2 linked regions of the Rhodothermus marinus genome follow. The protein of the gene in region 2 interacts with the protein of the main gene of each other region in a pairwise test. Links are inferred from orthologs where the notes say so. Each region holds a gene or a part of one and is shown on either strand. Other genes may lie near its edges.

The links.
Region 1: the proteins of GYH26_RS01345 (region 2) and mrdA interact in binary tests that used the Escherichia coli proteins (3 or more experiments, as listed by UniProt). The link is inferred for Rhodothermus marinus from one-to-one orthologs.

What each region holds. Positions count from the first base shown.
Region 1 is NZ_AP019797.1:745,268-748,552, forward strand. Bases 278-3,244 are described here. They hold mrdA (penicillin-binding protein 2), read left to right. Parts: upstream 278-820; coding sequence 821-2,668; downstream 2,669-3,244. Other genes in these bases: GYH26_RS03325 (BamA/TamA family outer membrane protein), read right to left, coding at 278-563; rodA (rod shape-determining protein RodA), read left to right, coding at 2,673-3,244. Also shown: more of GYH26_RS03325, read right to left, coding at 1-277; more of rodA, read left to right, coding at 3,245-3,285. UniProt on the Escherichia coli protein: Catalyzes cross-linking of the peptidoglycan cell wall. Responsible for the determination of the rod shape of the cell. Is probably required for lateral peptidoglycan synthesis and maintenance of the correct diameter during lateral and centripetal growth.
Region 2 is NZ_AP019797.1:277,560-280,942, reverse strand. The notes cover bases 144-3,208. They hold GYH26_RS01345 (penicillin-binding protein 1A), read left to right. Parts: upstream 144-532; coding sequence 533-2,884; downstream 2,885-3,208. Other genes in these bases: GYH26_RS01340 (metallophosphoesterase family protein), read left to right, coding at 2,950-3,208; GYH26_RS01350 (UDP-2,3-diacylglucosamine diphosphatase), read left to right, coding at 144-507. Also shown: more of GYH26_RS01350, read left to right, coding at 1-143; more of GYH26_RS01340, read left to right, coding at 3,209-3,383. UniProt on the Escherichia coli protein: Cell wall formation. Synthesis of cross-linked peptidoglycan from the lipid intermediates.

The sequences.
Region 1 (3,285 bases), 470 kb from region 2 along the record:
CGCAGCCACATGGCCGTGTGCGGGTCGTTGCGTCCCAGCGACAGGTACTCGGCCATGCCCTCGACGAGCCACAGTGGCAGCAGCGCCAGGTTGAAGCGGCTCAGGCTGTCGGAGCGGTTCAGCGCAATGTCGTACTGGAAGGAGTGCACCAGCTCGTGACCGAGCACGTGGTCGTTCTCCCGATAGATGCCCGTAAATGGCATGATCACCCGCTCTTTGATGGCTTCGGTCACGCCACCGGTGCCTTCGCCGATCTCGCCGCTGATGGCGTTCGTCTGATGGAAATCGGCGTCGTCCGCGTAGAAAATGATCGGTTTGCGCTCACCGAACTCGTGCAGAAACGTGCGGCTGTGGCGCTGATACCAGCGTTCGGCCATGCGGGCCGCATCGCGCACAGCGAGCTCCTCTTCGGGGTAGTAGTAGATCTCGAAGTGCGGCGTGCGCAGCACGCGCCAGTTGAAGGATTCGTACTGGACCTTGTTGCGGCCAAAGTACTGGGCCCAGGCCGAGAGGCTCCAGCTCGTCAGCAGGAGCAGCAGGCCGGCGATGCGAAAGGCGCGCATGATTCCCTGTTCGGTCTGGCGGGGAGACGACACCGGATCAAACGAAAATCAACCGGAGCTTCTTATGTCCAAACGTAGCAGATCCCGATCGGTTCTGCAAGCTTCCCGACTTCTGTTGTCACAGACAAAAGATGCGCCATGTAGCGAACGGGTGCGCGGATGCGGTTCTTGCCGTCCGAGGTGTACAGCAAATTGTCGCGTAAATGGAACAGGCGTGCGTATAAGACCTTGAAGCAGAAAGTCAGCTCGTCTGGCCGATGATCGACTACCGGGTTCGAGCGCGGATTTTCGTCGGAGTCATTGCCCTGCTGCTGGGGCTGCTGGTGCTGCGTCTGGCCCAGATGCAGCTCTGGCAGACCGAGCTGTACGCAGGCGAGTCGCGCAGCAATGCGGTGCGCGAGCAGCGCGTGATACCGGCCCGCGGCGCCATCTACGACCGCAACGGCGTGCTGCTGGTGGATAACGCGCCGGCCTATTCGCTGCTGATCACGCCCCGGTATTTCGATCCGAAAAACATCCCCCTGCTGGCCCGGCTGCTGGAGGTGCCCGACTCGGTGGTGGCCAATCGGCTGGCGCAGGCGCGGGCCTGGAGCGCCTACCGCCCCAGTCGGGTCTTTACGGACCTGCCGTTCGAGACCTTCAGCCGCGTCGTCGAAAATCTCTACCGCCTGCCCGGGGTCCAGTACGAGATCGACCAGCGCCGCCGCTATCACACGCCGGCCCGTGCAGCCCATGCGCTGGGCTACGTGCGCGAGATCACCCGGGCCGAGCTGGAACAGCTCCGGGACGATGGCTATGCGATGGGCGATCGCATCGGTAAAGCCGGGCTCGAAAAGTTCTACGAGAAGGCCTTGCGTGGTGTGCCGGGACGGGCCTTCAAGCTGGTCAACATCCACGGCCAGGAGATCAAGCCTTATCGCGACGGGGCCGAAGACGTGCCGCCCATCAGCGGCTACGATCTGCATCTTGGACTCGACTACCGCGTGCAGGCGCTGGCCGAGTCGCTCTTCGTGGGCAAGCGGGGAGCGGCCGTAGCGCTCGATCCCAACAACGGCGAGATCATCGCGCTGGTGAGCATGCCTGACTTCGATCCGGAGGTGCTCTCCGGGCCGATCGATCCCGAGACCTGGCGCTACCTGACCTCCAGCCCCGAAAAACCACTATTTAACCGGGCCACAATGAGCGGCGTGCCGCCGGGATCGACCTGGAAGCCCTTCATGGCCTTGGTGGGGCTGCAGGAGGGCGTGATCACAGAACGCAGTACGATTTACTGCCCAGGTGGTTATCTGCTGGGAGGTCGGCTTTTCCGCTGCCACGGTGGCGCGCATGGATCGCTCGATGTGCGCGAGGCGATTCGGCTTTCCTGCAATACGTTCTTTTTCACCGTGATGATGCGCCTCGACGTGAACACGCTCCGCCGCTGGGCCAACCGCTTCGGATTCGGTGTGCCGGTGCCCATGGATATTGCCGAGCAGAATCCGGGCCTGATCCCCGATTCGGCCTACTACAACCGACGTTATCCACGCGGCTGGACGGCCGGCTACACGATCAACCTCGGTATCGGGCAGGGCGATATGACCGTCACACCCATGCAGCTGGCACGCTACGTGGCGGCCATCGCCAACGGCGGTACGCTCTATCCGCCCCATCTGGTGCGCGAGCTGGTCCATCCGGAAACCGGCGAAGTCCTTAAACCCCAGCTGCCCCCGCCCGAACACATTCCCATCAGGCCGGAGTACTTCCAGATCGTGCGGGAAGGTATGCGGCGCGTGATGGAAGCAGGTACCGGCCGGTGGGTACAGATCCCGGGCATTCCGAGCGGCGGCAAGACGGGCACGGCGCAGGCGCCCGGCGGCCGCAAGGACCATTCGCTCTTCATCATGTTTGCACCCTACGATGCGCCGAAGATCGCCATTGCGGTGTTTGTGGAAAACGCAGGCTTCGGCGCGACGGTCGCCGCGCCCATCGCCAGCCTGATGGCCGAGCTGTATCTGACCGGCGAGGTGGCCACCACGCCACAGCGACGTTACATGCTCGAACACGTACTTCGCCAGCGAAGCCAGCCGCTGGATGAACCCACCGTAACGCAGGCCGCTTCCCGATAAGCCCATGGCACGCCTTGCACGTAGACCGGACCTGCTGCTTCTGCTGCTCTGGGCCGCGCTGGTGACGGCGGGACTGGTGGCGCTCTACAGCACGACGCACGGGCCAGCCGCCGAATTCCTGCCGCCGGGCGTGCGCGACAACTTCGTGCGTCAGCTCTTCTGGGCTGGGCTTTCGCTGATGGCAATGGGCACCGTGCTCCTGCTGCCCGTCCGCTTCTTCCAGAGCATGGCCTATGTGATTTACGGCGCCACGGTGGTGTTGCTGCTGCTCACGCTTGCCGTCGGCCGTGAGATCAACGGAGCGAAAGCCTGGCTTTACATCGGATCGATCGGGTTTCAGACCTCCGAGCTGGCCAAGGTCGGAACGGTGCTGGCCGTAGCCCGCCTGCTCTCGGCGCGTCAGGCCCGTATCGATACGGTGCGCTACGCGCTGGGCGCCGTAGCGCTCATCCTGGTGCCGGCCGTCATCATCATCCTGCAGAACGACATGGGCACGGCGCTGGTCTTCCTGGCGCTGGTGCCCGTCATGCTCTACTGGAGCGGTCTGCCGGTGGCGACCGTGCTGCTGGTGATCTCGCCCGCACTGGCCGGTTACCTGACGCTTGTCTACTGGCCGG
Region 2 (3,383 bases):
GGCAACCACGATCCCTGGCACCGGGATTATTTCGAACAAGAGCTAGGCGTACGTGTGCTCCACGAGGCAGCGGTCGTTCCGTTGCTGGGACATCGTGTCTTTCTGGACCACGGCGATCTGGCCATCGCCCGGCCGCTCGCACGCGTGCTGCGCCGCTTGCTCCGTCACCCGGTGCCGGTCTGGCTCTACCGGACGCTGCTGCCCGGCGATCTGGGGCTCGCGCTGGCGCGGCGCGTCACGCAGTGGCGGCCGGAACGGCTAAACCCGGTCACCGTCGAGCGACTGCGGTGCTACGCACGGCGGGTGCTTCAGGAAAAACGGGCCGACGTGGTCGTACTGGGCCACAGCCATCAGGCCGAGCTGCTCCGCTGGCCCGACGGGCTGTACCTGAACCCGGGCTGCTGGTACCGGGATCAGACCTTCGGGCTGCTGGAGGACAACGCGCTGTCCCTCTGTCGTTGGACCCCGGACGGCCCACAGACGTTGATCCGATACGCACTATCCTGAGCCGAAAAACGGCATCGATCGATCCATGCCTGATCGCTGGACGCACACCGAGGAGGAACTGCGGCGGTATTTCAGCGACCCGAACTTCCGGCACGCCCGGTTGCGGGACGACGGCCACGCGACAAAGAAACGCCGGGGGCTGGTTGGCTTTTTCTATCGGCGCTTTCGAGATCCGCGGAAGGCGCAGGCCGCCCTGGTGCTGAGCGTGCTGGTGGGGCTGATCCTGCTGGGCACGCTGGCGCTGGGCCTGTACGTGTGGTCACTTTCGGACGAACTGCCTTCCTTCCAGCAGCTCGATAATCCCACCTTCGAACTGGCCACCATCGCCTACACGGCCGACGGCAAAGAGCTGGCCCGCTACGCCCGCCAGAACCGCACCTGGGTTTCCTACGACGAGATCTCGCCCTACGTCATCCAGGCCCTGCTGGCTACCGAAGACCACCGCTTCTACGACCACTGGGGCATCGATCTGTTTCGCACCGCCTCGGCCGTGGCGCAGACGATCCTGAGCCTGGGCCGCGAGGTGCAGGGCGGCTCGACCATCACGCAGCAGCTCGCCCGCAACCTGTACAACGAGCAGATCGGTCGGGCGCAGACGATCGAGCGCAAGCTCAAGGAAATGGTCACGGCCGTCGAGCTCGAGCGCCGCTACACCAAGCGCGAAATCATCGAAATGTACCTGAACACGGTCGAGTTCGTCTACAATGCGTTCGGCATCGAGTCGGCGGCCCGCACGTTCTTCAACAAGCCGGCCCGGGACCTGAACGTGCTGGAGGCGGCCACGCTCGTGGGCATGCTGCGCAACCCGGCCCTTTACAACCCGATCCGCTTTCCGGAGCGCGCCCGCCAGCGGCGCAACGTGGTGCTCTGGCAGATGGTCCGGCACGGTTACCTGGACCGGGATTTCTTCGAAGCGCACAAGGACGATCCGATCGTCACGGACTTTCGCACCTCGGCGATTACGGCCAGCATCGCTCCTTACTTTGCCGAATACGTGCGACGCTGGCTCGTAAACTGGGCGAAAGCGCACGGCTACAACATCTACACGGACGGTCTGCGCGTCTACACCACGCTTGACAGCCGACTGCAGGAGCTGGCCCGTCAGGCCGTCGACGAACAGATGCGCGGCCTGCAGGCCGTCGTCGACTACGAATGGAGCCGCCGCAGCGGGTTTTTCCTGGGCCAGGACGTCAACCTGTACCTCCAGCAAAAGAACTACGAGCCGTTCGCCTACTACTGGTCCAGCAAGCGCGACACGGTCGATCAGTTCATCCGGGAGACGGAGCGGTACCGGCGCCTGGTGGCCGGCGGCGTGGCCCCCGACGAAGCGCTCCGTCGGCTCCGGGCCGACCGGGCCTTCATGGATTCGCTCAAAGCGGTCAAGACGCGTCTGGAGGCCGGTTTTGTAGCGATCGACCCGCGCAACGGCTACGTCCGGGCCTGGGTGGGCGGCCGCGATCTGACACGGGACTGGTACGACCACGTGGCCATCGCGCGTCGGCAGCCCGGCTCGACGTTCAAGCCCTTCCTCTACACGGCGGCCATCGACAACGGCTGGTCGCCTTACGACGTGCTGCCCGACAGCTCGGTCACCTACGTGGACCCGGCGGGAAACGTCTGGCAGCCCAGAAACGCCGAGGGGGAATCGACCGGCCAGCTCCTCACACTGCGTGAGGCGCTGGCCCGCTCGGTCAACACGGTTTCGGCCCGGCTGGTACTGCAGGTGGGCGCGCGCAACGTGGCCTTCTACGCCCGGCGCATGGGCATCAAAAGTCCGCTGGAAGAAGTGCCCTCGCTGGCGCTGGGCACCAGCAACGTGACGCTCCTGGAGCTGGTCTCGGCCTATGTCACGCTGGCCAGCGGCGGCCTCTACTACGAACCCACGGTGGTCACCCGCATCGAAGATGCCAGCGGCAACGTGCTCTACGAAGCCCAGCCGGTACCGCGCGAGGCCATCTCTGAAGAGACCGCCTACACGGTGGTCGACATGCTGCGTGATGTGATTCGCTACGGGACCGGCACACGCATCCGCTGGCAGTTCGGGCTGACGCGTTACGACTTTGCCGGTAAGACGGGCACCACGCAGAACAGCGCCGACGGCTGGTTCATCCTGATGCATCCCGAGCTGGTCACCGGCGCCTGGGTGGGCTTCAACGACCCGCGCGTCACGTTCCGCACGCACTGGTGGGGCCAGGGCGCCCACAATGCCCTGTTTATCGTGGGTGATTTCTGGCGACGCATGGAGCAGGCGCCGGACATCGAAATCAGCAACGCCACGTTCCCGCTCCCGATCGGCCTGCACATGCCGGGCGCCGACTCGCTCCGCCAGGAACGTCGGATTACGCCCGAGCTGAACCAGCGACGCGTGGGCTGGTAAAGCGTGCTGGCATCCGATCGACCGCTGCCGTATCTTCTGGCTGATCGCCAGCCCGTCTTTCTCCCATGAAGATCCTGCACACGGCTGACATCCACCTGGGCATCACCACCTACGGCCGCGTCGATCCATCGACGGGGCTTAACTCGCGGCTGCAGGACTTCCGCCGCGCCTTCGAGTTCATGGTGGCGCAGGCGCTCGCCGAAGATGTCGATCTGTTTCTGTTCTGCGGCGACGCCTTCCGGAATCCCGATCCCTCCCCGACCGAGCAGACGATCTTTGCCGAGTGCCTGCAGCCGCTGACCGAGCGCGGCATCCCGATCGTCCTGCTGGTGGGCAACCACGACCACCCGGTCACCTTTGGCCGCGCCTCGTCGATCGACATCTTCCGCTATCTGGAAGGCCAGGCCCGCGTCTTCCGACGGCCCGAAGTGGCCACCATCCAGACGAAAAGCGGGCCGCTCCAGCTCATCGCCCTGCCCTGGCCGGTACGGAGCCTGCT